Regions from separate parts of the Agromyces excoecariae genome, predicted to be linked through region 1. Evidence: predicted binding sites of a transcription regulator. Region 1 holds the regulator's gene; each other region holds the start of a gene.
The links. Region 1 encodes HrcA, which represses chaperone genes, less so after heat shock. Its sites were predicted from a motif close to TTNGCACTCGNNNNNNNCGAGTGCNAA; they were not measured.

Region 1 (9,479 bases):
AGAACCCGACGAGGATGTCGCGCTGGATCCCGAACATCTCCTTCTCCTCGTCGGGCTCGGCGTGGTCGAAGCCGAGGAGGTGGAGGATGCCGTGCGTGGTGAGCAGGAGCAGCTCGTCGATCAGGGCGTGACCGGCGGCCCGCGCCTGCGTGTCGGCGACCTGCGGGCAGAGCACGACGTCGCCGAGCAGCCCCGGCGGCGCCGGTTCCTCGGCCGTGCCGGGCCGCAGCTCGTCCATCGGGAAGCTCAGCACGTCGGTCGGACCCGGCTCGTCCATCCACTGCACGTGCAGCTGCTCCATCGCGCCCTCGTCGACGAGGACGATCGCGAGCTCGGCGTCGGCGTGCACGTGCATCATGTCGAGCGCGTACACCGCGAGTCGCTGCAGCGCGGACTCGTCGACCTCGATCGACGACTCGTTGTTGATCTCGATGCTCACGGCTGCCTCTTCCTCGGGAGGTGGTCACGGGGTCCCGCCGCGCCGCGCCGGTCGGCGCCGCGACGCTCGGCGCGGTTCGCGAACTCGCGCGCCTGTTCACGTTCGTACCGCTGCGCCTGCGCGCGCTGGTCGTACTCCGTGTAGGCGTCGACGATGCGGCCGACGAGCGTGTGCCGAACGACGTCGTCGCTGGTCAGCCGGGCGAAGTGGATGTCCTCGACGCCGTCGAGGATCCGGGTGACCAGTCGCAGCCCGCTCGAGCCGCCCGGCAGGTCGACCTGCGTGATGTCGCCGGTGACCACCATCTTCGAGCCGAAGCCGAGGCGGGTGAGGAACATCTTCATCTGCTCGGGCGTCGTGTTCTGCGCCTCGTCGAGCACCACGAACGAGTCGTTCAGCGTGCGACCGCGCATGTACGCGAGCGGCGCGACCTCGACCGTGCCGGTCGCGAGCAGCTTCGGCACGATCTCGGGATCCATCATCTCGTTCAGCGCGTCGTACAGCGGGCGCAGGTACGGGTCGATCTTCTCCGTGAGCGTGCCGGGCAGGAAGCCGAGCCGCTCTCCCGCCTCGACGGCCGGCCGGGTCAGGATGATCCGGTTGACCTCCTTGCGCTGCAGCGCCTGGACGGCCTTCGCCATCGCGAGGTAGGTCTTGCCGGTGCCGGCCGGGCCGATGCCGAACACGATCGTGTGCTCGTCGATGGCGTCGACGTAGGCGCGCTGGCCCTCGGTCTTCGGGCGGATCGACTTGCCTCGCGCGGAGAGGATCACCTGTCCGAGCTGTTCGGAGGGTCGGGCATTCGGGTCGGCGTCGAGCATGCGGGCCGAGCTCCTCACTTCGATGGGTGTCGGGTCGCCGCCGCCGCGGACGAGCTCGAGGAGCTCCTCCACCAGCCGGCGGACGCGGACGCGGTCCTCGGCCTCGCCGCGGATCGCGATCTCGTTGCCGCGCACGTGCACGTCGACGCCGGGGTACTCCCGTTCGATCGTCGTGAGGAGGCGGTCCTGCGGTCCGAGGAGCCGGACCATGGCGATGCCGTCGATCTGCAGTCGCTCCTCGTCGGAGCGGACCTCGGATCCGGTGAGCGGGAGGTCCCCCGCGTCGTCAGCCGCCAAGCGATCCCTCCCTGAGGCCGCCCCCGAGGACGTGGGCGTGCACGTGGAACACGGTCTGGCCCGCCTCGGGGCCGGTGTTGAAGACGAGACGGAACTGCCCGTCGGCGAGCTCGTCGGCGATGCCCTTGGCCACCGACACGAGCTCGGCGAGCAGGTCGGGGTCGTCGGCGGCGAGCTCGACGACGTCGCGGTGTCGGCCGACGCGGGGCGTCACGATCACGTGCACGGGCGCCTGCGGCGAGATGTCGTGGAACGCGATGACGCGATCGGTCTCGGCGACCATCTTCGCCGGGATCTCCCCGGCCGCGATGCGCTCGAAGACCGTGGGCTCAGCCGTTCCACTCATCTTTCCATCGTAGCGACGGATGGCTCACCACCGCCCGAGCGCGACCGAGAGCACGGCGATCGCCGCGGGCCCCGCCGTCGACGTGCGGAGCACCGAGTCGCCGAGGCGCACCGGTTCCGCTCCGGCTTCCGTGAGCCGGGCGATCTCCGCCGGGTCCATGCCGCCCTCCGGTCCCACGACGAGTGCGAGGTCGCGACCGTCCGGGCGGATGCCGCTGAGCGGCGTCTCCGCGCCGGGCACGAGCAGCAGCATCCGCTCGCCCTCGAGCCGCGCCGCGAGCTCGCGCGTCGCCGCGACCGGCTCGACCTCCGGGATCCGGGCGCGCAGCGACTGCTTCACGGCCTCGCGCACGATGCTCGCCCAGCGGGCGCGGCCCTTCTCGGCCTTCGGCCCCTCCCAGCGCGACACCGATCGCGTCGCCGACCACGGCAGGATCCGGTCGACGCCGAGCTCGGTCGCCGCCTGGACGGCGAGCTCGTCGCGGTCGCCCTTCGCGAGCGCCTGGACGAGCGTGAGGCGAGGCGACGGGGCCGGCTCGTCGCTGATGGCTTCGACCTCGATCTCGAGCCGCCGCGGCTCGGCGCCGGTCACGGGCCCGTGCACCACTCGGCCGCGACCGTCGCCGATCGAGACCCGCTCGCCGACGCGGAGCCGCGACACCGTCACGGCGTGCCGTGCCTCGTCGCCGTCGAGCCCGACCGCGTCGCCCGGGCGCACCGAGTCGAGGTCGAGCGTCTCGTCGAGGTAGAGGTGGCTCATCGCGGCATCCGCCCGCTGCTCAGCCCAGGAACCGATCGCGCAGGCGCGCGAAGAGCCCCTGCTGGAAGTGCCCGAGCTGCGGCGGCTGCGCCTTGCGCTGCTTCGCCAGCTGCTCGACGAGCTCGCGCTCCCTGTGGTTGAGCTTGGTCGGCGTGACGACGTGGACCGCGACCTTGAGGTCGCCGCGACCGCTGCCCCGCAGGTGGGTGATCCCCCGGTCCTTGACGGTGAGGATCTCGCCCGACTGCACGCCGGGCTTCAACTCGAGCTCGACGTCGCCGTCGAGCGCGGCGACCGTCGTCGACGTGCCGAGCACGGCATCCGTCATCTGCACCTCGAGCGTGCACAGCAGGTCGTCGCCGTTGCGGCTGAAGACCTCGTGGTTCTTGACCTTGATCTCGAGGTAGAGGTCGCCGTTCGGGCCGCCCGCGGGGCCCGCCTCGCCGGAGCCCGGCATCTGCAGGCGCACACCCGTGTCGACGCCCGCCGGGACGTCGACGGGCACCGTGCGGCGCGCCCGGACGCGGCCCTGGCCCTGGCAGGTGACGCACGGCGTCGCGATGATCGTGCCGTACCCGCGGCACGACCCGCACGGGCTCGAGGTCATCACGTTGCCGAGGAGCGACCGCACCGCTCTCTGGATGTGGCCGGAGCCGCCGCAGATGTCGCACGTCACGGGCGACGTGCCCGGCCGGCAGCACGAGCCGTGGCAGGTCTCGCACACCACCGCGGTGTCGACCTCGATGTCGCGGTGCGTGCCGAAGACGACGTCGTCGAGCCCGACCTCGAGCCGGATCAATGCGTCCTGGCCGCGCTCCCGGCGCGATCGCGGCCCGCGACTGGCCTGCCCCGCGCCGAAGAACGTCTCGAAGATGTCGCCGAAGCCGCCGAAGCCCGCGCCTCCGCCGCCGAACCCGCCCTGACCGCCGAGGTCGTACTGCTGGCGCTGCTTCGGGTCCGAGAGCACGTCGTACGCGTGCGTGACCTCCTTGAACCGCTCGGACGCCTCGGCGCCGGGGTTCACGTCGGGGTGGAGCTCGCGTGCGAGCCGGCGGTACGCCTTCTTGATGTCGTCCGGGGAGGCGTCGCGTGCGACGCCGAGGACCTCGTAGTGGTCGGCCACGTGAGGCGGGTTCCTTTCGATTGCCGGTGACGGATGCCGCGTGGCGGCCCCGTGCGGTTCAGCTCTCGCCGAGCGTGCGGGAGAGGTAGCGGGCGACCGCGCGGACGGCGGCCATGCTCTGGGAGTAGTCCATGCGGGTGGGGCCGACGATGCCGAGTCGCGACACGTCGCGCCCCGGCACGGCGAACGCGGTCGACACCACGGAGGTGTCGCCGAGGCCGTAGGCGGCGTTCTCGCGACCGATGCGCACGGCGATGCCCTCGTCGGCGGCCATCTCGCCGAAGAGCCGGAGGATCACGACCTGCTCCTCGATGGCCTCCATCACGCCGAGGATGTTCCCGGCGAAGTCCTGCTCGGTGCGCACGAGGTTCGCGGCGCCGGCGACGACGAGTCGATCGGACCGGGTGATCTTCGCCTGGTCGGCGAGCGTCGCCGCGAGGGTGTGGAGCACCTCGGCGTGGGCGCGGTCGGCGTGCTCGGTCTCGGCGGAGAGCGCGGTCGCGGCATCCGCCATCGTGAGGCCGGCGGCGACCTCGTTGAGGCGGTCGCGGAGCCGCGCGAGCGTCGACTCGTCGGCCGGCTGGTCGAGCTCGGCGAGCCGCTGCTCGACCTGGCCGCTGTCGGAGATGAGGATGCAGAGCACGCGGGTCGGCGCGAGCGAGACGAGCTCGACGTGCCGTACGCGGGCCCGCGCGAAGCTCGGGTACTGCACGACGGCCAGTTGCCTCGTCAGCTGCGAGACGAGGCGGACGGTGCGGCCGAGCAGCTCGTCGAGGTCGTTCGACTCGCCGAGGAAGGTCTCGATGGCGTGTCGCTGCGTCGCCGACAGCGGGCGGATGTCGGCCAGCCGGTCGACGAAGACGCGGTAGCCCTTGTCGGTGGGGATGCGCCCCGACGACGTGTGCGGTGCCGCGATGAGCTCCTCCTCCTCGAGGAGGGCCATGTCGTTGCGGATGGTCGCGGCGGAGACGCCGAAGTGGTGGCGTTCGACGATCGTCTTCGAGCCGACCGGCTCGCGCGATTCGACGTAGTCCTGCACGATCGCGCGGAGCACCGCGAGGCTGCGTTCGGAGACCATGACCCTCGCTTCCCTCGACCGATCGGACCCGGACGACGCGTGCTTGGCACTCCGCCCACGTGACTGCTAATCATATCGCGATATTCAGGGCCCACACCGTTGCCGGGCGGTCCGCCGCGCCGATAACGTGTGCATCATCCCGCACACGCACGGGCCGTGACCGGCCGGCGACCGTGCGCTTCCCCACATCGAAAGGCTCCCGAAATGACCGACTCCAACCTCCCTCCGCAGGATCCGAACGCCGCACCGCAGCCGTCCCCGGCCGCGCCGCTCTCGCACGAGCAGGACGTGCAGTGGGGATCGTTCGCGCACCTCGGCGGCATCCTCGGCATCCTGCCGTCGCTCATCATCTGGCTCGTCTTCAAGGACCGCGGCTCGTTCACGAACACCGAGGGCAAGGAGGCGCTGAACTTCCAGATCACGCTGGTGCTCGCCACCGTCGCGCTCTGGGTGCTCACCACGATCATCACCGTCGTCACGCTCGGGTTCGGGGCGTTCGTCGGCTTCCTCACCTACATCCCGTGGATCCTCGGCGTGATCTTCTCGATCATCGCCTTCATGACCGCGAAGGACGGCAACCACTACCGTTACCCGTTCGCCCTGCGCCTGATCAAGTAGGTCGCGGACGAGCCTCCGACGCGCCGGTCGAGCCTGCCTCGACCGGCGCGTCGTCGTGTGCCAGCATGAGGGGAACGACCCCTGTCCGGGCGCCACCACAGAGGAGCAGGCATCATGTCCGACGCACCACCTCCCACCCCGCCCACGCCGCCCGCAGGCGGCCCTCCGCCGCCCCCGCCCCCGCCCGGTGGCCCCACGCCTCCGCCGCCGGGAGGCGGCGCCTACCAGCAGAGCCAGCCGCTCAGCCCCGCCGACGAGAAGCTCTGGGCCACGCTGATCCACATCGGCGGCATCCTGTTCGGCTTCCTGCCGGCCCTGATCGGGTACCTGGTCCTGAAGGACAAGGGGCCGTTCATCCGCGAGCACACAGCGACGGCGCTGAACTTCCAGATCACGCTGCTGATCGCCTACGTCGTGGGCTCGATCCTCACGTTCGTGATCATCGGCATCTTCCTGCTGATCGCGGCCTGGATCGCCGCGATCGTGTTCGGCATCATCGCGGCGATCAAGGCGAACAACGGCGAGTACTACGTCTACCCCGTCGCCATCAAGTTCGTCAGCTAGTCCTCCAGCAGGCGCCGCACGACGGCGTCCGCCAGCAACCGCCCTCGTCGGGTCAGCGCGAGCCGCCCGGCGAGGGCGGTTCGCGCGTCCACGAGCCCGTCGGCGATGAGCCCGGCGACCGCGTGCCGGCCCCCGACGTGCAGGCTCGAGATCGCGAGCCCCTCGCGGATGCGCGAGGAGAGGAGCACCCGCTCGGTCTCGCGCGTCGCGTGGTCGAGCGTCTCGCGGCCGACCGCCGGCGAGACGCCGGAGGCGAGGCGCTCCGCATAGGCCGCGGGATGCTTGGCGTTCCACCACCGGACGCCGCCGACGTGGCTGTGCGCCCCCGGACCGACACCCCACCAGTCGTCGCCCCGCCAGTAGCCCAGGTTGTGCCGCGACCGGTGCGCGGCATCGGTCGCCCAGTTCGAGACCTCGTACCACTCGTAGCCGGCCCGCTCGAGCAGGTCGTCAGCGAGCTCGTACATGTCGGCCGCGACGTCGTCGTCGACCGCTTCGAGTTCCCCGTGGCGGATCCTCCGTGCGAGCTTCGTGCCGTCCTCGACGATGAGCGCGTAGGCGCTCACGTGGTCGGGGCGCTCGGCGAGCACGGCCTCGAGGCTCGTTCGCCAATCCGCGAGCGACTCCCCCGGCGTGCCGTAGATGAGGTCGAGGCTCACGTCGAGTCCGGCCTCGCGAGCCCACCGGACGACGAGCGGGATCCGCGCCGGGTCATGCGTGCGGTCGAGCGCGGCGAGCACGTGCGGCACGGCCGACTGCATGCCGAACGAGACGCGGGTGAACCCGCCGCCGGCGAGGCGCCGCAGGTCGTCGGCGTCGACCGAGTCGGGGTTCGCCTCCGTGGTGACCTCGGCGTCGTCCGCGATGCCGAACGACTCGCGCACCGCGCCGAGCATCCGGACGAGGTCGGCCGCGGGCAGCAGGGTCGGCGTGCCGCCCCCGAAGAAGACCGTCGACGCCCGGCGATCGGGCGCGCCGGACGCCGCGAGCACCTCCCGGGCGAACCCGACCTCCGCCGCGGCCTGGTCGGCGAAGTCCTCCTGCCGCGCGCCGCGCAGCTCGCCCGACGTATACGTGTTGAAGTCGCAGTACCCGCAGCGAACGCGGCAGAACGGCACGTGCAGGTAGACGCCGAAGGCGCGGGACGCGGCATCCGTCGTCGCACTCGCGGGGAGCAGCCCGTCGGCCGGCGCCGGGTCGGCGATCGGCAGTGGACCCGCCATCAGACGGGGAAGGCGGGATGCAGCGCGCGGAGCTCGCGCCTGGTCAGCTCGCGCCGGCGCCGCCGGACGAGCGGGCCGAAGACGCGCCGCACTCCGCCGTTCGGCTCGAACGCCGAGCGGATGGTCAGCCACACCGAGTCGTCGTCCCGGTGCTCGAGGATGAACGACTCCTCGCCGTTCTCGGAGGCGTCGCCGGTGGTGCCGTAGGCGAAGCCCTTGCGGTTCGGTTCGTCGACGACGTAGACGACGAGGACCGGCGTCGAGCGCGTGCGCAGGCGCCCCCGCCGCCGCAGGGTCGCGGTCATCCCCGCGCTGATGTACGGGGTGCCGTCGGGCCCGAACCGCTGCTCGGCGCGCGGTGCGGGCTGCTCCGCGAGCGGTGCGCCGGCTTCGTCGTACGTCAGGCCCGTGTACTGGGCACCCGTGCCGGGCGAGGCATCGACCACGGTGAAGCCGGCGCCCTGCTGGATGCCCCACGTCATGAGCGCCTCCGCCGAGGCGTCGAAGCGCTCGCGCCCCGACCCCAGCCGCACCGAGTCCTCCGACGGCGTGAAGCCGGCGGGCGGGTAGCGCAGCAGGTCGGGGTCGAGTGTCGCGCCGATCGCGCCATAGGTGACCGACTGATCGGTGAACGTGCGTCGCCGGGTCATCGTTCCCCCTACTTCTTCGCGTCCTTCTTCTCGGTCTCCCCCGAGAGGGCGGCGATGAACGCCTCCTGCGGCACCTCGACGCGGCCCACCATCTTCATGCGCTTCTTGCCCTCCTTCTGCTTCTCGAGGAGCTTGCGCTTGCGGGTGATGTCACCGCCGTAGCACTTCGCGAGCACGTCCTTCCGGATGGCGCGGATCGACTCGCGCGCGATGATGCGCGCCCCGATCGCCGCCTGGATGGGCACCTCGAACTGCTGCCTGGGAATGAGTTCGCGCAGGCGCCCCGTCATGAGCACGCCGTACGCGTAGGCCTTGTCGCGGTGCACGATCGCGCTGAACGCGTCGACCTGCTCGCCCTGCAGGAGGATGTCGACCTTCACGAGGTCGGCGGCCTGGTCGCCCGCAGGCTCGTAGTCGAGGGAGGCGTATCCGGCGGTCTTCGACTTGAGGTTGTCGAAGAAGTCGAACACGATCTCGCCGAGCGGCATGTTGTAGCGGATCTCGACCCGGTCCTCGCCGAGGTACTCCATGCCGAGCAGCGTGCCGCGACGGGACTGGCAGAGCTCCATGATGGTGCCCACGTAGTCCTTCGGGGCGAGGATGGCCGCCTTCACGATGGGCTCCCGCACCTCGGCGATCTTTCCGCCGGTCGGGAACTCGCTCGGGTTGGTGACCGTGACCGACTTCTTGTCCTCGGTCGTCACCTCGTAGACCACGGACGGCGCGGTCGCGATGATGTCGAGGTCGAACTCGCGGCGGAGCCGCTCGGTGACGATCTCGAGGTGCAGGAGGCCGAGGAAGCCGCAGCGGAAGCCGAAGCCGAGGGCGACCGACGTCTCGGGCTCGTACACGAGCGCCGCGTCGGAGAGCTTGAGCTTGTCGAGCGCCTCGCGCAGTTCGGGGTAGTCGCTGCCGTCGATCGGGTAGAGGCCAGAGAACACCATCGGCAGCGGCTCGGTATAGCCGGCCAGTGCGTCGGGCGCGGGCTTCGCGGCGCTCGTGACCGTGTCGCCGACCTTCGACTGCCGCACGTCCTTCACGCCGGTGATCAAGTAGCCGACCTCGCCGACGCCGAGGCCCTTGGTGGGGGTCGGCTCCGGGGCGCTCACGCCGATCTCGAGGATCTCGTGCGTCGCCTTCGTGGACATCATCTGGATGCGCTCGCGAGGGTTCAGCTGGCCGTCGACCATGCGGACGTAGGTGACGACGCCGCGGTAGCTGTCGTAGACCGAGTCGAAGATCATCGCCCTCGCCGGCGCATCCGCGTTCCCCGTCGGTGCCGGGATGCGCTCGACCACCCGGTCGAGCAGGTCCTCCACGCCCATGCCGGTCTTGCCCGACACCCGCAGCACGTCGTCGGGCGAGCCGCCGATCAGGTCGGCGAGCTCGCGCGCGTACTTCTCGGGCTCGGCGGCGGGGAGATCGATCTTGTTCAGCACCGGGATGATCTCGAGGTCGTTCTCGAGGGCGAGGTAGAGGTTCGCGAGCGTCTGCGCCTCGATGCCCTGCGCGGCATCCACCAGCAGGATGGCGCCCTCGCACGCCGCGAGCGAGCGCGAGA
Region 2 (9,479 bases), on a different contig from region 1:
CGAGCCCGCGGTGCCGGCGGAGCCTGCCGAGCCCGCGGTGCCGGCGGAGCCGGCGCCGGTCCCGCCGGCTGCTCCCGAGCCCCCCGAGCCTCCGGTGACCCCGATCCCGCCGGGCGGACCCGAGGCGCCCGGTGCGCCGTTCCCCCCGGGTCCGCCCGTGCCTCCCGCTCCGCCGGTTCCCCCGGTGGCGCCTGTCGCACCGCCGTCGGCGCCCCCTTCACCAGCCACGCCGTACGGGCCGCCGTCGGCGACGGCGCCGTCCGCCGGGGGGCCGTTCGCCGCCCAGCCCCAGGCCGGAGCCGCGGTTCCGCCGGCGCCCGGCTACTCGGGCTACGCTGCTGCCGGCTCCGGGGCGGCGCCCGCCAAGCCGACGCCCGTGCTCAGCCTCATCTCGCTCATCGCGGGCGTCATCGGCGTCATCGGGTCGCCGGTCGTCTTCATCCCGTTCGTCGGAGGAGTCCTGCAGCTCTTCGTGCCGGCCGCCGCGATCGTGCTCGGGTTCCTCGGCCGCCGCAAGGAGCCCGCTGCGAAGGGCATGTGGCTGACGGGCCTCATCCTGGGCTTCGTCGGCATCGGAATCGCGCTCCTCTCGTTCCTGCTGTGGGGCATGCTGTTCTCGATCGGGTCCGGATACGGCTACGGGTACTGAGGCGAATGGTGTGAGCGACGAGCTGAGGCCGGCTTCGGACGATCCCGCAGGCGAGGCGACGGAGTCGCGAGCGCCCGCGTCGCGCGCGGTCACGTCGCCCGGCCCGCCGTCGCCCGGCCCGCCGACGCCCTCCCCTCCGGCGGCCGGTCCGCCTCGTGAGTTCGACGTGCCGTACGACACCGGTGCGCTCCACGGGCTTCCGACCGGCCAGCTGCTCGCCGTCGGTCGGCCGCAGTCCGAGCAGCGCGAGGCCGACTACGAGGAGGAGGACGAGCAGCGCCGGTTCTACAGCCGCGTCGCCGCGGTCATCGGCACGATCGGGGCCGTCGCATCGCTCCTCGTCGGCTGGATGTTCCCGCTGTCGGTCGCGGCCATCGTGTTCGGCGTGCTCGGGCTGCGACGAGAGGAGCACGGACGGGTGCTCGCGTTCGTCGGCATCGGGACCGGAGTGGCCGGCCTGGTGTTCTCCGGTGTGTGGCTCGGTTACTACGCCATCGTGTTCGGCGCGCTCCCCACCGGCTGAGTTCCGCCTCGCCGAGCACCGTGCATCCGTGCTCGCCGACCCGCTCGACCGCCCGACGCTCAGAGTCGCTCGACGAGGATCGCGACGTGGCGTCCCTCCTCGCGGGTGAGCACGACGGTCGCGGAGACCTCTCCCCTGAGCTTCAAGCGGGTCCGGAGCGCGGCCGGGTCGACGTCGACTCCGCGCTTCTTGATCTCGAGCGTGCCGACCCCGCGCTCGTCGAGGGCCCGGCGAAGGCTGCGCTCGTCTGCGGGAAGGCGCTCGATCACGCGGAACGCCGTCGCGAACGGCGTCTCGACCGCGCGGTCGCCCGTCATGTAGGCGATGCCGTCGCTCAGCATCCACGCGCCCATCGAGCGCGCGAGGTCTCCGATGAGGCGGGCTCGGATGACCGCGCCGTCGGGTTCGTACAGGTAGTCGCCCAGCGGGCCGATCGGGGCGTCCTCGCTGTCGGCCGGGGCGACGAGCTCCTGCGCACCATCGCCGCGGATCACGAGTGCCGCACGGCCGATGCCGGCTCGGGCGAGGGCCCCGGTCCAGACGACGAGCTCGACCACGTCGCCGTCGACCGACACCCACTGCGCCTCGGCACCGTCGGGGACGACCTCGCGATCGGTGCCCGGTCCGAGCTTCACGCCGACCGGCATCCGCTCGGCCAGGCCGAACACGAAGTCGAGCGAGGGGGAGTAGTCGGCGGCATCCGAGAGTCTCGTCGTCGTGCCGCCGGAGGTCGTGCGGCGTGCCGGATCGAGCCAAGCGGCGTCGATGCCGCCGAGTGCGACGTCCTCCGCGCGGGCGTGGAGCACGCGCACCTTGGGGAACGGCGTGAGGTTGAACGCGGCGACGGCCGCCGTCACCTCGTCGGCCTCGGCGGCGGTGACCTCGAGGTCGACCGCAGCCATGGCGAGTGCGTCGCCGCCGATGCCGCAGCCGAGGTCGGCGACGTGGTGGAGCCCAGCGCGGGCGAATCTCCCGGCGTGCAGGGCGGCGACGCGCAGCCGGGTCGCCTGCTCGAGCCCGGGCTCGGTGAAGAGCATGCGGTCGGCGAACTCGCCGAACTTCGCGCGCGCCTTCGACCGGAGTCGGGACTGGCTGAGGACCGCCGAGACGAGGCCGGGGTCGTGGCCCTGCTTGCGGAGATCGGCCACCGTCTTCACGATGTCGGCCTTGGACGAGTACGGCGGCAACGAGTCGAGCAGCCCGAGGCCCTCGGCAGAGAGCAGCCGCACCAGCTCGTCGCGTTCCACGCCGACACGCTAGCACCGAGGCATCCGCTGGCACTCACGTTGCACGAGTGCCAGAACCCCCATAGACTCGCTTTAGCACTCTCACTCAGAGGCTGCTAACCCCAGTCTTCGTCAAGAAAGAGGTCAACCGTGTCGGTTTCCATCAAGCCGCTCGAGGATCGCATCGTCATCAAGCAGGTCGAGGCCGAGCAGACCACCGCCTCCGGCCTGGTCATCCCCGACACCGCCAAGGAGAAGCCCCAGGAGGGCGAGGTCGTGGCGGTCGGCCCGGGCCGCATCGACGACAACGGCAACCGCGTCCCGCTCGACGTGGCCGTCGGCGACAAGGTGATCTACTCCAAGTACGGCGGTACCGAGGTCAAGTTCGGCGGCGAGGACTTCCTCGTCCTGTCGGCCCGCGACGTTCTCGCGGTCGTCGTCCGCTAGTCGACGCCGACATCACCGCGGCCCGGATGCCATCGGCATCCGGGCCGCGTCGTCGTTTCCGCGAGCGAGTGGCGCGAGCCGATCGGCGGCCGGATCGCGACGCAGGACGGCAGTCGACGAGGACCGTGGCGTCCGAGGTCGCGCGTAGGCTGGCACGGTGTCATCCGCTCCGCCCACCGACGTCCCGGCGCGCGTCCGTCCCGACGGCGTGAGCCGGGCGGGCCTCGCCTTCGCGGTCTCCGCGTATGCGCTCTGGGGGTTCCTCCCGATCTACTTCATCGCGCTCGCGCCGAGCGGCCCGATCGAGATCGTGGCGATGCGGATCCTCCTCTCGCTGGTCTTCTGCGCGGTCCTGATCGCCGTGACGCGAACCTGGCGCGCATTCCGAGCGCTGCTCCGCGATCGACGCGTGGTGCTCACGATGGGCCTCGCCGGCGTGCTGATCTTCGCGAACTGGCTGACGTACGTGTTCGCCACCCTCACCGGGCAGGTCGTCGAGGCGGCGCTCGGCTACTTCATCAACCCGATCGTCACCGTGTTCCTCGGGGTCATCGTGCTCCGCGAGCGGTTGAACGCCGTGCAGTGGACGGCCGTCGGAATCTCGATCGTCGCCGTGGTCGTGCTGGCCGTGGGGTACGGCCAGATGCCCTGGATCGCCCTCGTGCTGGCGTTCAGCTTCGGCTTCTACGGACTCATCAAGAAGCGGGTCGGGCACCGCGTCGATGCGGTCTCCGGCCTCACGCTCGAGACCGCCTGGCTCGCCCCGGTCGCGGCGATCCTCCTGGTCGTCGTCGCGTCGACCACCGGGCTCACGATCGGCACTGCGGGCACGTGGCACACCGTGCTGCTGCTCTCGGCCGGTGCCGTCACCGCGATCCCGCTCCTCCTGTTCGCCGCCGCGTCGCGACGACTGCCCCTCATCTACATGGGCTTCATCCAGTACTTCGCCCCGTTCATCCAGTTCCTCGTCGGCGTGGTGGTGCTCGGCGAGCCGATGCCGCCCGAGCGATGGGCCGGGTTCGGCCTCGTCTGGCTCGCGCTGGTCGTGCTCACGTTCGACCTCGTGCGAGGAGCACGTGCCGCTCGTCGGGCCGCGAACCTCGAGCCGGTCTGAGCGCGACCGACCCCCGGAGTGGGGCTGGACGACCCACGTCCGAGCGGCCCTCGCGTGCGCGATTTCGTGGCGGAATCGCCGCAATCCTGCGAAGAATCGTGCTTCGGTGACGTCGAGATAACGATTCCGTGTGCGTTACCGGGTTGTGATCGAGGCAATCTTGTTTCCCATCTGGGCGGGCAATACGGTCGATACATCGGCGTCGTCAGGCGCTGTTTGTGTACCGATCCTTCAGTCCCAAGGAGCATCATGAGCGTATTCGCGAGGGCCACCGGCTCGCGCTCGGCTCGCGCGGCTTGGACGGGCATCGCCATTGCTGGCGTTTCCGCCCTCCTCCTCACCGCGTGCAGCACGGGCGGCACCACCCCGGAAGAGTCCGAGGAGCCGTCCGACACCGGCGACGCCCTGCCCATCGAGGCGGGTGAGCGCGACCTGACTCTGAAGGTCGGCACGATCCTGCCGCAGTCCGGCACCCTCGCCTTCCTCGGACCGCCCGAGGAAGCAGGTGTCGCGCTCGCCGCCGAGGAGATCAACGACGCCGACGCCGGCATCCAGGTCGAGGTCGTCTACCGCGACTCCGGCGACACCACGACCGACATCGCGACCGTCTCGGTGACCGACCTCCTCTCGCAGGACGTGTCGGCGATCATCGGTGCGGCCTCGTCGGGCGTGTCCTTCACGGTCATCGACCAGATCACGTCGGCCGGCGTCGTCCACTTCTCGCCGGCCAACACGTCGCCCGACTTCACGGACTACGACGACAACGGCCTGTACTTCCGCACCGCGCCGTCCGACCTGCTCCAGGGCGAGGTCCTCGGCAACCTGATCGCGGAGGACGGCGCCTCGACGCTCGGCCTGCTGGTCCTGAACGACCCGTACGGCACGGGTCTCGCGGCCGCCACCAAGGAGGCCTTCGAGGCCGCCGGCGGCGAGGTCGTGGCCGAGGAGCTCTTCAACACGGGTGACTCGAACTTCGACGCGCAGCTCTCGGCGATCAACGCCGCGAACCCCGACGCCGTCGCGGTCATCACGTTCGACGAGGCCAAGGTCGTCGTGCCGGCCCTCGTCGGCGCGGGCTACCCCGGCGACCAGCTGTACTTCGTCGACGGCAACCTGGCCGACTACAGCGCGGACTTCGCTCCCGGTCTCGTCACCGGTGCGAAGGGCACGCTCCCCGGCCCGGAGCTCGAGGCCGACTTCCAGGACCGCATGCTCGGCATCGACCCCGCCCTCGACAGCTTCAGCTACGGTCCGGAGTCGTACGACGCCCTCATGCTGATCGCGCTCGCGGCCTACGCCGCGAACAGCACGGCCGGCGAGGACATCGGCGCCTACCTGCAGCAGGTCTCCGGTGGTTCGGGCGATGGTGAGAAGGTGACCACGTTCGCCGACGGTGCGGCGCTGCTCGCAGAGGGCAACCAGATCGACTTCGACGGTGCGTCGGGTCCGATCACCCTCGACGAGAACGGTGACCCGACCGAGGCCACCATCGGCATCTACGAGTACAACGACGACAACACCTACACGCGCATCGGCTGATCGGCTGAGACGCAGCGAAGGGCCCCGGCTTCGGCCGGGGCCCTTTCGCATGCCCGGCGGTCGGTCGGCGCTGCCCGGATCCGGTGCGAGCTCCGGTGGGACGCCGGTCCACGGCGCGCGCAGAGCTGCGGTCGACGGGGGCGGGGAAGTGGCGCCGTCCGCGCCGCACGGCAACAGGTCGGCGCTCATCTCCCGCTGCTCCGCCGCCTGGAGTCCATGCACCCACCGGCGGGCGCCATCCCGACCCGCCCGCGCTGCTCGGCTTCCAGGCACGGAGCGCCGCAACCACGGTCACCGTCGACGATCGGCTGTGAGCGCCGGGACGTGAGCGCCGGGCCCCGCGAGGCCGCACCATGCTCCGAGCGCTCAGACAGGCGTCGTGGCTCGATCCAGCGCGCACGGCGAGCGGTGCGCCTCGAAGGAGCGATCCACGCGACCTGCGGCGCCGTTCTCGGACACGCTCGGTCCGCGCACGACGAAGGGGGCGGATGCCGTGGCATCCGCCCCCTTCGGGCGTGTCGAGCGGTGGTGCTACTCCTGGCCGAGCGTTCCGAGGTAGAGGCCGATGACCTTCGGATCGTTCAGCAACTCGCGGCCGGGACCCTCGTAGGCGTCGCGGCCCTGGTCGAGGACGTAGCCGCGATCGCAGATCTGGAGGCAACGACGGGCGTTCTGCTCGACCATGATGGTCGTCACACCTGCCCGGTTGATCTCCTTGACCCGCAGGAACGCCTCGTCCTGGCGGACCGGCGACAGGCCGGCACTCGGCTCGTCGAGGAGCAGCACGTGCGGTCCCATCATCAGCGCACGCGACATCGCCACCATCTGACGCTCACCGCCCGACAGCGAGCCGGCTCGCTGTCCGAGCCGCTTGCCGAGCTCCGGGAAGATGTCGACGACGAACTCCAAGCGGTGCTTGAGGTCCTTGGGCTTCTGGAAGATGCCCATCTCGAGGTTCTCCTGGATGGTGAGCGAGGGGAAGACGTTGTTCGTCTGCGGGACGAACCCGACGCCCTTCGACACCAGCTTGTTCGCCTTGAGGTTCGTGATCTCCTCGCCCTGGAGGAAGATGCCGCCCTCGCGGACCTTGACCAGTCCGAAGATCGACTTCAGCAGCGTCGACTTGCCGGCGCCGTTCGGACCGATGATGCCGATCAGCTCGCCATCCCGGGCCGTCAGCGAGCACCCGTTCAGGATGTTCACGCCGGGGAGGTACCCCGCCGTGACGTCCCGGACCTCGACGACCATGTCGCGCGTGTCCACCGTCGCCGCGCCGGCCGCCGACTCGGCGCCTGCGGCGGATTCACTGTTCGTCATCGATGAGCTCCTTCATGGCGGTCACGTGCTCGGCGTCGCTGTCGCCGAGGTCGGTGTCGTGGTGGGCGCCGAGGTAGGCGTCGATCACGGCCGGATCCTGCATGACCTCGTGCGGGTCGCCCTCGGCGACGATCTTGCCCTCGGCCATCACGATCACCCAGTCGGCGATGTGGCGGACCATGTGCATGTCGTGTTCGACGAAGAGCACCGTCATGCCCTGCGACTTGAGGTCGAGGATGTGGTCGAGCAGCGACTGCGTGAGTGCGGGGTTCACACCGGCCATCGGCTCGTCGAGCATCACCAGGGTCGGGTCGCTCATGAGGGCGCGGGCCATCTCGAGCAGCTTGCGCTGACCGCCCGAGAGGCTCGCCGCGTAGTCCTCCTGCTTCGCGTCGAGCTTGAACCGGGTGAGGATCTCCTTGGCCTTCTCCTCGATCTCCTCCTCCTGCTTGCGCCAGAGGAACGGGAGGACCGATCGGAAGAGGTTCTCGCCGGTCTGCTGCTTCGCGCCGAGCTTCATGTTGTCGAGCACGGTGAGCAGGCCGAGCGCCTTCGTGAGCTGGAACGTCCGGATGAGGCCCATCCGGGCGACCCGGTACGCCGGGACGTGAGCCAGCGAGCGGCCGTCGAACTCCCACTTGCCCGCGTCCGGCTTGTCGAAGCCGGTGAGCAGGTTGAAGAACGTGGTCTTGCCGGCGCCGTTCGGGCCGATGAGCGCGGTGATGGCACCCCGCGGGATCTCGACGTGCGCGACGTCGACGGCCGTCAGGCCGCCGAACGTGCGCTTGACGCCGTCCGCGATGATGATCGGATCGACCTTCTTGACGCCGGGCGCCGGGTCGCCGATGTGGAGGCCGGTCGTCTTGACCGGCTTCGAGGCGGGAGCGACGTTATCGGACAAAGGCCAACTCCTTCTTGTTTCCGAAGATGCCCTGTGGCCTGAAGACCACGAGGAGCATGATGCCGACGCCCACGAGGATGAACGTGAGCTGACCGGCCTGCACCGGCGACATGAACGGGAACCAGCCGGCCTCGACTGCCCGGGACACGAAGCCCGAGAAGAACGAGAGCAGCACCCAGAAGATCATCGCGCCCACGATCGGGCCGAGGATCGTCGCGGCGCCGCCGAGCAGCAGGATCGCGTAGATGAAGAACGTGAGCGAGGTCTGGTAGTTCGCCGGGACGACCGCGCGGGGAAGGATGAAGATCATTCCCGCGAGGGTGCCGAAGACGCCACCGAGGATCAGGCTCTGCATCTTGTACGAGTACACGTTCTTGCCGAGGGCGCGCACGGCGTCCTCGTCTTCGCGGATGCCCTTGATGACGCGGCCCCACGGACTGCGCATCAGGAGCCACGTGAACAGCGCGGCGAGGACGACGACGGTCCATCCGAGGATCCGGATCCACCAGTCGTAGGCGTTGTACGTGAACGGCCCGAAGCCGTAGCTGCCGTCGGGGATCGGGTTCAGCGCGGCGATGCCGCCCTTGTAGCCCTGGAGGCCGCTCGCCGAGCCGGTCACGTCGTCGAACGTGTTCGTCGTGAAGATGAGCCGCAGGATCTCGGCGGCGGCGATCGTCACGATGGCGAGGTAGTCGGCCCGCAGGCGCAGCGTCGGGATGCCCAGAATCAGGGCGAACACGACGGACGCCGCGACGCCGACCAGGACCGATGCCCACACGGGGAACCCGAAGGAGAGCGTCGAGATCGCGAACCCGTAGGCACCGAGGGCCATGAAGCCCGCCTGGCCGAAGTTCAGCAGGCCGGTGTACCCGAAGTGGATCGCGAGGCCGAGCGCCGCGAGCGCGTACGCAGCCGTGGTCGGGCTCAGCAGCTGCTGCGCCGCGTTGCCCAGGATGGAAAGAAAGTCGATCATGGTCGTTCCTTACCCGATTCTCTCTCGGCGACCCAGGATTCCCTGCGGTCGGAACAGGAGCACGAGGATCAGCACCAGCAGCGCGCCGACGTACTTCATGTCGCTCGGCAGCCAGAGCGTGGAGATCTCGATGAAGAGACCCACGATGAGCGAGCCGACGAGCGCGCCGAAGGCCGTGCCGAGACCGCCGAGGGTGACCGCGGCGAACACGAGCAGCAGGATCTGGAATCCCATGTCCCAGCTCACGCCCGGGCGGAAGTAGGCCCACAGGATGCCGGCGAGGCCGGCGAGGGCGCCGCCGAGGACCCAGACGATGCGGATGACGCGGTCGACGTCGATGCCGCTCGCCGCGGCGAGCGGAGCGTTGTCGGAGACGGCGCGGGTCGCCTTGCCGATCCTCGTCCGGAGGAGGAAGAACGCCACCGCGAGGAGCACGATGATCGAGGTCGCCATGCTCACCACGTCGATCCAGGACATCAGGATCGGTCCGAGCCGGATCTCGCTCGGGATGGTCGCTCCCGGGAGCTGCCTCGTCCCTCCGCCGTAGAAGAACTGGAAGGTGTAGCGGAGCGCGAGCGAGAGTCCGATGCTGACGATCATCAGCGGGATCAGGGCCACGCCGCGCCTGCGCAGCGGCTTCCACAGTCCGGCGTCGAGTGCCCAGCCGAGGCCGCCGGAGAGCACGATCGCGATGATGATGGCGAGCCAGACCGGGAACGCGAGCGTGGTGCTGAAGGTCAGCATCATCAACGCGCCGAACGTGATCATCTCCGCGTGGGCGAAGTTCGAG
Region 3 (9,479 bases), on a different contig from region 1:
CGATGGACGCCGCCTGGTCGGGGTGATCACGCTGGCGGACGTGACGCGCCGCATGGCGGACGACGATTCCGGGGAGGACGTCGCGCACGGTCCCGCGACCTGATCGGCCGCCGGGCCGCCGCGGCATCCGCTGGGGCTCGGCGGGTGCCGGCCGCGGCATCCGCTACGGCGCCTGCACGATGTCGACCGAGATCTCGACGGCCGTCGTGGCGCCCGCGTTCTCGAGCCAGTGCACGGTCTCGTGATCCTCGGGCCATCCGGGGCCGGGGCCGTATTCGACGGTCTCGCCGTTCCGGTGATCGGTGATCGTGCCGTCGAGGATGAACACCGTGCCCGGCCGGCCGACGTGGTCGTGCACCGGGCCGAACACGCCGCCCGGCTCGATCGTCACCTTCCGCATCCGCAGCACCCGCCCCGCCATGCCCTCGATCTCCGGACCGAGGTCGACCGTGGCGAGCAGTTCGACGTGCACGCCGCGCGACTCGGGTGCCACCGCTGGATCACTCATGCGCCGACTCCTCACTGGACCGCCCGGCGCGCGAGCGCGGGGACACGATTCTCCACCGCACGCGGCGGGGCGTCCAGCGCCGTCGGTCCCGGCGCGGCGCGCTCAGCCGTCGATGGTCACGCGTCCGGCTCTGCGGACGCTCCTGCCGTCGGAGGAGGGGGTCAGCGCCCCGCGACGAGGTCGGCGACCTTCGCGATCGGCGACGTCGTCGCGCGGCCGCGCAGCTCGGCGCGGTCGGCGGCGTGGTACGCGGTGTAGATGGCCTGCACGGCGAGCCAGCGGAGCGGCTCGATCTCCCAGCGCTTGGCGCGGTGGTCGACCCACGGCAGGCGGGTGAGGTCGCTGTCGCGGCCGAGCACGAGGTCGCGGAGCGTTCGCCCGGCGAGGTTCGTGGCGGTGACGCCGGTGCCGACGTACCCGCCCGCCCAGCCGAGCCCGGTCGCCGGGTCGTGGCCGACGGTCGCCGCCCAGTCGCGCGGCACGCCGAGCACCCCGGCCCAGGCGTGCTCGATCGCGGCGCCCGACGCGGCCGGGAAGTACCGGCGCAGCAGCTCGGTGAGGCTCTCGATCGTGCGCGGCTGGGTCGTGCCGTCGTGGTCGACCCGCGAGCCGTAGCGGTAGGGCACCCCGCGCCCGCCGAACGCGATGCGGTCGTCGGCCGTGCGCTGGGCGTACATGTAGACGTGCGCGAAGTCGCCGAGCGTCTCGCGGCCGTTCCAGCCGATCTCCTCCCAGGCGGATGCCGCGAGCGGCTCGGTCACGATCATCGACGAGTTCATGGGCAGCCACGTGCGGTGCTCTCCGCGGAGGTTCGCGGTGAAGCCCTCGGTCGCGCGCAGCACGTGCTGGGCCCGCACGGTGCCGTGCTCGGTGCGCGCCTCGCCGGGCGCGATCTCGGTGACCCGCGTGCCCTCGAAGATCGTGACGCCGAGGCGCTCGACGGTCGCGGCGAGCCCGAGCGCGAGCTTCGCCGGGTGCACGCGGGCGCAGTGCGGATGCCACAGCCCGCCGAGCACGCCCGACACGTTCACCCGGGCAGCGGTCTCGCGGGCGTCGAGCTCCTCGACGTCGGTCGCGGGCCACTCGCGCTCGGCCGCCGCGGCGGCGCGCAGTCGCGCGAGCTGTGCGGGCGCGGTCGCGACCTCGAGCTCTCCGCCCTTGTGGATGCCGGCGTCGATGCCCTCGGCGGCCGCGACGCGGATCACCTCGTCGACGGTCTCGTTCAGCGCGCGCTGCTGCGCGATCGCGGCGTCGCGGCCGTGGCTCTTCGCGTATTGCCCTCGGCCGCCGGTCACGGAGTTGGTGAGCCATCCGCCGTTGCGCCCGGAGGCGCCGAAGCCCGCGAATCGCTGCTCCAGCACCGCGATCCGCAGGTCGGGCTGGTCGCGCTTGAGGTAGTACGCCGTCCAGAGGCCGGTGTACCCGCCGCCGACGATCGCCACGTCGACGTCGAGGTCGCCCGCGAGCGCCGGACGCTCGGCGGGCACGCCGACCTGCTGCATCCAGAACGAGACCCCGCCGTTCGAGACCCCGCCGTTCACGACCTCGCTATTCGCGGCCACACGCCCTCCATCTTTTTTCAAACGGTGTTTGACAACGCCTGCAGCGACGTTAGTGTGGGCCCCGTCGGGATGTCAACGAGCGGATGTCGCGACAGCCGTCCCCGCCGAAGGGAGCCGCCGTTGCCGGCCGAAGTCGACACCGCCGAACGCCTCGCCGAGATCGCGCGCGCCACCGTGGCCGTCGCCCAGGAGCGCGGCACGCACGCCGTGACGCTGCGCGCGGTCGCCGAGCGCCTCGGTCGCTCCACCGCGTTCATCACGCACTTCGTGCCGAGCCGCGCCGAGCTCATGGCGAACGCGCTCGAACTCGCCCGATCGCGATGGGACGACGAGCGCCGCGACGAGCTCGGCGGCCTCGTCGGCGTCGAGCGGCTGGCCGCGCTCACGCGCTGGATGTGCACGTCGTCGCCCGAGGAGTCGGTGTTCCGCAGCCTCTGGATCGAGGTCATCGCCGACGTGCGCGCCGGGCACGACCGCGCCTACGACCTGCTGCGATCGGTGACGGATGCCACCTACGCGAGCTTCCTCGAGGGCGCCCGCGCCGCCGACCGCGACGAAGCGGCTCGCATCGCCGACATCCTCTACCTCTACTGCCGCGGCTACGAGGTGAAGTCGGTCGAAGACCCGGAGGGCTGGCCCGACGAGCGCGTGCAGCACTCGCTCGAACTGCTGCTCGGCGCGCTCGTCTTCGACCGCGCGGAGGCCGCGACACCCGCCTGAGGCGAACCGACGCGCACTGGCTGCGCCGGCTCGCCCGATTCGTCTCGCCGCCGGGGGCCGCGAGCCGTGCACCCGAGCGAGCGGCTCGAATCGAGTCCCGCGAAACGGCGGCGGTGGCCGCCATTCAACGGGACTCGCGGGGTGCCGGCGCGCGTCGCCCACGGGGCGAGTCCCGCGAAACGGCGGCGGTGGCCGCCATTCAACGGGACTCGCGGGGTGCCGGCGCGCGTCGGCCCACGGGGCGAGCGCGCTGATCGTCGCGTCCGGCGGCGGGTGGGACCAGCCGTGCTCTGCTTGGCGCAGCCCCGAAGGGAAGGCCGCCTGAAACCCGGTGCTCCCGCTCTTGTCTCACGGCTCGGCCGGACGCGGGCCATACGCTACTCGCGGATCGATCCTCGCCGCGCGGGTCGAAGGTCCCAGCGATGAGTCGACGGGGATCGGATCACTCCACGCCGAGCGCACGCCGCGCGTGGCGGTACTTCTCGGCGAGGCGCTGCTGCTTGGCGAACTCGAGGCGACGCAGTCGCCACGGCGCCGTGTTGTCGTCGATGTCGGCGAGCTTGACGCGCAGCGCGACCGGGTGGCGCCGGATGCGCGCGTAGTACTCGTCGGGCGCGACCTCGGTCCGACGGGTGAGGAGCTCCACTACGCCGACGATCTCGAGCAGCACGCCCGCCTCGAACAGCTCGCGCGACGTGAGCGGTGTGTCCTCGAGCACGTCGTGCAGCCAGGCCGCCGCCGCCGCGATCGGATCGGTCACCGGATCGAACCGCTCGGCGATGCGGCCCGGATGGTCGATGTACGGCGTGCCGCTCTTGTCGAGTTGGCCGCGATGCGCCGCGAACGCGATGCCCTTCGCGAGCGCGACCTGCGCGACGGCCTCGAGCGGGGAGAGCGCGGCGGCCGAGCGGGGCGCGGCGGGCGCGGGCGCGGCGGGCGCGGGCGCGGCGGGCGCGGGCGCGGGCAGTCGCTCCGCTTCGGGGTGGGACTCGGGCTCGGGTACCCAGTCCGACTGGGGCGCCGCGCCCGGCTCGGGTGCCCAGCCCGGCTGGGGGTCCCAGCCCGACGCGGCCTGGAGTTCCGGCTCGGCGGGGTCGACGACGTCGGCGTGGGCGAACCGACCGGGCAGGGTCTGCGTGGCGCCGACCGCGTCGACGAGCTCCGCGAGCAGGGCCTCCGTCGAGTCGCCGCCGGGTGCACTCGAGACCGGATCCACCGGGTCGCACGGCGGAATCGGCTCGAAGGTCGCTCGGCGCGGACCCGCCGTCTGCGGCTCGGCGTCCTCGCCGACGGCAGCGATCGGCTCCTCCGCCCAGACGAGCCGCGCGTCGTGCGCTGAGCGGTCGGCCGCGGCATCCGTCGCCGGGTCGGCGGGAACCGCTTCGGCCGGCGCCGCGTCGACGGTCGCCGGGTCGGCGGTCGCCGGGTCGGCGGTCGCCGGGTCGGCGGGCGCCGCTTCGGCCGTCGCCGCGTCGACGGTCGCCGGGTCGGCGGGCGCCGCGTCGGCGGGCGCCGCTTCGGCCGCGGCGATCGGCACGATCGCCAACGGGCGCGTCGCCTCGAGCGAGGCCTTCTTCGCGGCGGCGACCTCGGCGATGGGGTCACGGCCGTCGAGCGGCCGAACGAAGATGAGTGCGCCCTCGAGCTCGCGCAGCTCGTGCTCGCCGATCTCGAGCATCGAGCGCGAGCCGCTCTTGCGGCGCTGCTCGAAGGAGAGCTCGTCGACCTCGATGAAGTGCGAACCGTCGCGGGAGCTGAAGTACCGGCGACGCGCGCCGTCGGTGATGGCGACGATGACGGCCTCGTAGTCACCACTCGGCTGCAGCGAGCTCAGGAAGTACCGACGACGATCGGGGTCCTGGTGGTCGGCGGGATCGAACGCGAGCGTCGATGCCCGGCGGCGCGGACGTCGCCCGGGATGGGCGGTCGCGCGCATGGCCCATCGGTCGCGCTCGAGTGCCGTGGCGCCGTTCCCCGCATCGCGGCCGTCGGCGTCTCCGCCGCGCGGTCCCGCACCGTGCGATGCCCCGTCGGGCACGCCCGAGTCGGGCGTGGGCTCGTCATCGGCAGGGGCTCTCAACGGGGGGCTCCGAGGATCGGGGGCGTCGTGTCGTCGGACGGCGTCGGTGCTGCGGGGTGGATGTGGGGGGTGCGAATCGGGGTGCGGGGAAGCGCGGGCTGGCGCGTACGCCGATCGTACGGCCTCGCCCGATTCTCCGCTGCCCCTCGCCCGCGATTCGGCGAAGTCATCGCGCACGACAGCGGGGCGGATGCCGCGGCATCCGCCCCGCCTCGAGACCGCGCCGGAGATTCGCCGGCCTGCGCGTCAGCTTCCGGAGGTCACCTCGGGCGTGACGACGTCGGACGCCGCCGAGCGCACCTCGACCTTGCGCGGCTTCGCGCGCTCGGACACCGGGATGATCACGCTCAGCACGCCGTTGTCGTAGTGCGCGCTGATGCCGGAGGTGTCGATGCCCTCGCCGAGGGTGAGCTGGCGGAGGAACGAGCCGCTCGGCCGCTCGTGCACCAGCCACCGGACGCCCTCGTCGTTGCGCAGCGTGCGCTCCGCGCGGACCGTCAGCAGCTGGCCGTCGATGTCGATGTCGATCGAGCCGGGGTCGACCCCGGGCAGGTCGGCCGACAGCACGTAGTGGTCGCCGTCTCGGTGAAGGTCGATCGGCATCATCCGAGGCCCTCGGCTCGAGTCGATCATGCTCGCCGCGAGACGGTCGAGGTCGCGGAACGGGTCCCAGGTCATTGCCATGAGCGTCTCCTCACGTGGATTCAGGAGTTGAGTCACCTCGACTCAACTAGCTTCGAGATTAGCACTCGCCATAGGAGAGTGCTAAGACTTTCGGCCCATCGTTCGCCGACGGCGATCACCCGCCTGATCGTGAGCGGACGTCACAGCCGGACGACCTGCGGGGTCGTATGTGTGAAACCACTCACGAGGAGGCATCGATGAGCACCGACCGCTCGCCCAGTCGCCCCGACGCAGCATGCGCTCCGGGCGCCGACCCGCCCGGTACGAGCGACCGGGGCCGCCGCTCTCTCACCGACCGGCTCGGCGAGCGGATGTCCCGCGCCACCGTCTTCGGGCGACGGCTCGGCGACATCCGCGCCGACCTCGCCCGACGGGCCGTGCCGCGGCACTGGACGAACCTGTTCGGGGTCGTGACGCTCGCGTGCCTCGTGATCCTCACGGTCACGGGCATCCTGCTCATGTTCTGGTACACGCCCTCGAGCGCCACGACCGCCTACGACGGCCCGTACACGCCGCTGCGCGGCGCCGAGGTCTCGCACGCGTTCGCGTCGACGATGCGGATCACGTTCGAGATCCCGGGCGGGCTGCTCGTCCGGCAGGCGCACCACTGGGCGGGCCTGCTGCTCCCGGCCGCGATCATCATGCAACTCGTCACGACCTTCTTCACCGGCGCGTTCCGGAAGCCGCGGCGCGGGATGTGGGTGCTGCTCTTCCTCGTCTTCATCGCGGCCCTGGCGGGCGGATGGAGCGGCTACGCGCTGCCCGACGACCTGCTCTCGGGCACGGGTCTGCGCATCACCGAGGGCATCGCGCTCGGCATCCCCGTCGTCGGCACCTGGCTGGCATCGCTGCTCTTCGGCGGGTCGTTCCCGGGCGAGGTCATCGCACACCTGTACCCGCTGCACGTCGCCATCGTGCCCGCCGTGCTCGTCGTGCTGGTCGCGCTCCGCGCGCTCGCGGCGTGGCGGGTCGGGCCGGTGCAGTTCCCCGGAGCGGGGCGGACCAGCCGGAACGTGGTCGGCGTGCCGCTCTGGCCGAACGCCGCCGCGCGCGCCGGCGGCCTCTTCGCGCTGGTGACCGGCGGGCTCCTCGTCATCTCGGCGACGGTCACCGTGAACCCGATCTGGCTCTACGGCCCCGCCGACCCGGGCAACGCGGGCGCGGGGAGCCAACCCGACTGGTACACCGGGTTCCTCGACGGGGCGCTTCGGCTGGTGCCATCCGGGTGGGAGTTCGTGCTCTTCGACCGAACCTGGACGCTCGCGGTGCTCGCGCCGCTCGCGGTCGTCACGGCCTTCCTCGTGGCGATCCCCGTCTACCCGTTCGTCGAGGCGTGGGCGACGGGCGACCGCCGGGAGCATCACCTGCTCGAGCGTCCGCGCACGACGCCCACCCGCACCGGCATCGGCGTCGCCGCGATCGCCTTCTACGGCACGCTCTGGGCGGCCGGCAGCGCCGACCTCATCGCGACGCAGTTCTCGCTGACCTTCGAGGGCGTGATCGCCGCACTGCAGGCGACGCTCATCATCGGCCCGATCGTCGGGTTCGCCGTCGCGCGACGCGTCTGCCTCGGACTCCAGCGCCGCGACCGCGACGCGATGCTCCACGGCTACGAGACCGGACGCATCGTGCGTCTGCCCGGCGGCGAGTACGTCGAGGTGCACGCGCCCCTCGACGCCGCGGCGCGGGCTCGCATCGAACGCCCCGACCCGCCGATCCTGCTCATCCTGCGACCCGACGAGCGCGGACGCCTCACGCTCGCGCGCCGACTGCAGGTGCGCCTGTCGCGGTGGTACCTCGCGGACAGCATCGACTCGGAGACGGGCGCGCGGATGGTGCCGGTCGGCGGGGTGGCGCGGCGGCCCTGACCGAACTGCGGACCGCTGACGGAGCGTCGGCGGGGACGAATTCGCAGGATCAGCCAAGCCATGGGTCCCGTACGACGGGTGTGACGCGGCTCATCCTGCATACGCCCGCCGGCGTCGAGGGGCTCACGAAGGCCCGCCGTCAGCGGCGCCCTCAGAACAGGCGACGCTGCGCGACGACGTCGGCGCCCTCGAGCTCGAGGAGCCGACGCTTGCGCTCCAGCCCGCCGGCGTAGCCGGTGAGCGATCCGTCGGCGCCGACCACGCGATGGCACGGCACGAGGATGCTGATCGGGTTCCGCCCGACGGCACCGCCCACGCGCCTGGCGAGATTCCGGTCGCCGAGCCGGAGCGCGAGCTCGCCGTACGTGACGGTCGAGCCGTACGGGATCTCGCGCAGCATCCCCCACACCGCGTGCTGGAAGTCGTCGCCCGTCGGCGCGAGCGGCAGGTCGAAGCGGATGCGGCGTCCGGTGAGGTACTCGTCGAGCTCAGCGCCGAGCCGGCTGAAGAGCTCGTCGCCGCGCGCGTCGACCTCGCTGCCGAGCGAGTCGGCGGCGGGTGGATGCCAGTGGCCCGGGAAGTACAGGCCGGCGAGCCCGTCGGCGTCGGCGACCACGAGCAGGTCGCCGAGCGACGTACGGAGCGTGGCGTAGCGGCGGGGCATGGGTCGATTCTCGCGCGTCGCGCACCCGCCGGCGCAGACATCGGTGGCGGGAATCGGACGTGACCGTCCAGCGTCGCCGGGCGCCGGTGCATGAGGGTCCGAGCCACGGGTCGCCGGAGCCGGTTGCGACCCTGATTCTCATGCGCTTGCGACACGGCACCCCGGACCGAGGCACAGCGGTCCACGGCCTCCGGGCCACCCCGGACCCCGCCCGCCCGCGGTCGGAGTAGCCTGCACGCGATCGGAGCGCGCCCGCGGCGCGCCTGGCGCCGCGCGCCGCCTCCGCATGAGGGAACGGGGGCCCATCATGCTGTCATCACAGTTGTTCACCGGCGACGACCTGCTCGAGCGCATCGCGAGCGGCGCGCCCGACCGCATCTCCCAGACGCAGAACCGCTTCGATCCGGCGGTCGGCAAGGTGCAGCAGGCGCTGCTCCTGTGGCGGCCCGACGTGCTGCCGCTGCACGGCGCCGACGGCGAGTACGGCGGCGAGACGGAGGCCGCGGTCGTGCGCTTCAAGGTCGAGGAGCTCGGGGTCGCGAACCCGTTCCCCGACGTGGGGCCGCTCACCGTACAGCGCCTCGACGAGATCGCGTTCGCGGCTGAGCAGCCGGCGCCCGTGGCGGTGCGGGTGCGGCACGACATCTGGGCGCTGCAGCCGACGGCGGATGCCCCGTGGCATCCGTTCGTCGATGCCTACGAGCGCGCGGTGGCCGCCCTGCGCGACCCGGCGCAGGCGCCGCCGGCGCGCTGGGATTACCAGGCGGCCCTGCACGGTACGCCGTTCGCGACCGGCGACCCGCTGCTCGCCAACTGCCAGCACGGCACGTGGTACTTCCTGCCGTGGCACCGCATCTACCTCGCGCACTTCGAGCGGATCCTGTTCGACGTGATCGCGGGCCTGCCCGAGGTCGACGACGACACGAAGGCGACGTGGGCGCTGCCGTACTGGAACTACCACCGGCCCGCGACGGCGTTCCTGCCGCATCCGTTCCGCACGCCGCTGCGCCCCGACGGCACGCCGAACGCCCTGTTCGATCCGGCGCGCACGCTCGTCGACACGCTGATCGACCCGGCATCGCTCGACACGTCCGGATGGCTCGACCGCATCCTGCCCTTCAGCGGCGCATTCAACACGGCGACGAACACGACGTTCGGCGGCGAGCGCACGCTCGCCACGCACGATGCGCGGGGCGGCACGGGCCAGCTCGAGCGCTCCCCGCACAATGCGGTGCACAACGCCATCGGCGGCAACATGCTGAACCCGGATGTCGCGGGCCGCGACCCGGTCTTCTGGCTGCACCACGCCAACATCGACCGCCTCTGGGAGGTGTGGCGCGTGACCCAGGGCGTCGGCCGCGACGAGACCCGGGCCGCGTACCTCGACGAGCCG

Region 2: the regulator HrcA is predicted to act here: its motif matches at 2,447-2,473, upstream of groES (co-chaperone GroES).
Region 3: the regulator HrcA is predicted to act here: its motif matches at 5,613-5,639, upstream of ACSJD1_RS03525 (Hsp20/alpha crystallin family protein).

The regions. Positions count from the first base shown of each region.
Region 1 covers NZ_JBPSLA010000014.1:114,499-123,977, reverse strand. The annotation lists gene ybeY (rRNA maturation RNase YbeY) at 1-439, opposite strand, end outside; gene ACSJD1_RS13970 (PhoH family protein) at 436-1,470, opposite strand; gene ACSJD1_RS13965 (histidine triad nucleotide-binding protein) at 1,547-1,903, opposite strand; gene ACSJD1_RS13960 (16S rRNA (uracil(1498)-N(3))-methyltransferase) at 1,928-2,662, opposite strand; gene dnaJ (molecular chaperone DnaJ) at 2,682-3,785, opposite strand; gene hrcA (heat-inducible transcriptional repressor HrcA) at 3,844-4,863, opposite strand; gene ACSJD1_RS13945 (DUF4870 domain-containing protein) at 5,068-5,481, shown strand; gene ACSJD1_RS13940 (DUF4870 domain-containing protein) at 5,596-6,045, shown strand; gene hemW (radical SAM family heme chaperone HemW) at 6,042-7,268, opposite strand; gene ACSJD1_RS13930 (DUF1990 family protein) at 7,268-7,918, opposite strand; gene lepA (translation elongation factor 4) at 7,927-9,479, opposite strand, start outside.
Region 2 covers NZ_JBPSLA010000002.1:5,176-14,654, forward strand. The annotation lists gene ACSJD1_RS04585 (hypothetical protein) at 377-649, shown strand; gene ACSJD1_RS04590 (hypothetical protein) at 816-1,172, shown strand; gene ACSJD1_RS04595 (class I SAM-dependent methyltransferase) at 1,232-2,419, opposite strand; gene groES (co-chaperone GroES) at 2,549-2,845, shown strand; gene rarD (EamA family transporter RarD) at 3,003-3,959, shown strand; gene ACSJD1_RS04610 (ABC transporter substrate-binding protein) at 4,209-5,498, shown strand; gene ACSJD1_RS04615 (ABC transporter ATP-binding protein) at 6,030-6,746, opposite strand; gene ACSJD1_RS04620 (ABC transporter ATP-binding protein) at 6,802-7,716, opposite strand; gene ACSJD1_RS04625 (branched-chain amino acid ABC transporter permease) at 7,706-8,686, opposite strand; gene ACSJD1_RS04630 (ABC transporter permease subunit) at 8,699-9,479, opposite strand, start outside.
Region 3 covers NZ_JBPSLA010000001.1:758,953-768,431, reverse strand. The annotation lists gene ACSJD1_RS03550 (CBS domain-containing protein) at 1-103, shown strand, start outside; gene ACSJD1_RS03545 (cupin domain-containing protein) at 164-508, opposite strand; gene ACSJD1_RS03540 (NAD(P)/FAD-dependent oxidoreductase) at 670-2,010, opposite strand; gene ACSJD1_RS03535 (TetR family transcriptional regulator) at 2,191-2,790, shown strand; gene ACSJD1_RS03530 (hypothetical protein) at 3,233-4,870, opposite strand; gene ACSJD1_RS03525 (Hsp20/alpha crystallin family protein) at 5,117-5,554, opposite strand; gene qcrB (cytochrome bc1 complex cytochrome b subunit) at 5,752-7,422, shown strand; gene ACSJD1_RS03515 (methylated-DNA--[protein]-cysteine S-methyltransferase) at 7,574-8,086, opposite strand; gene ACSJD1_RS03510 (tyrosinase family protein) at 8,394-9,479, shown strand, end outside.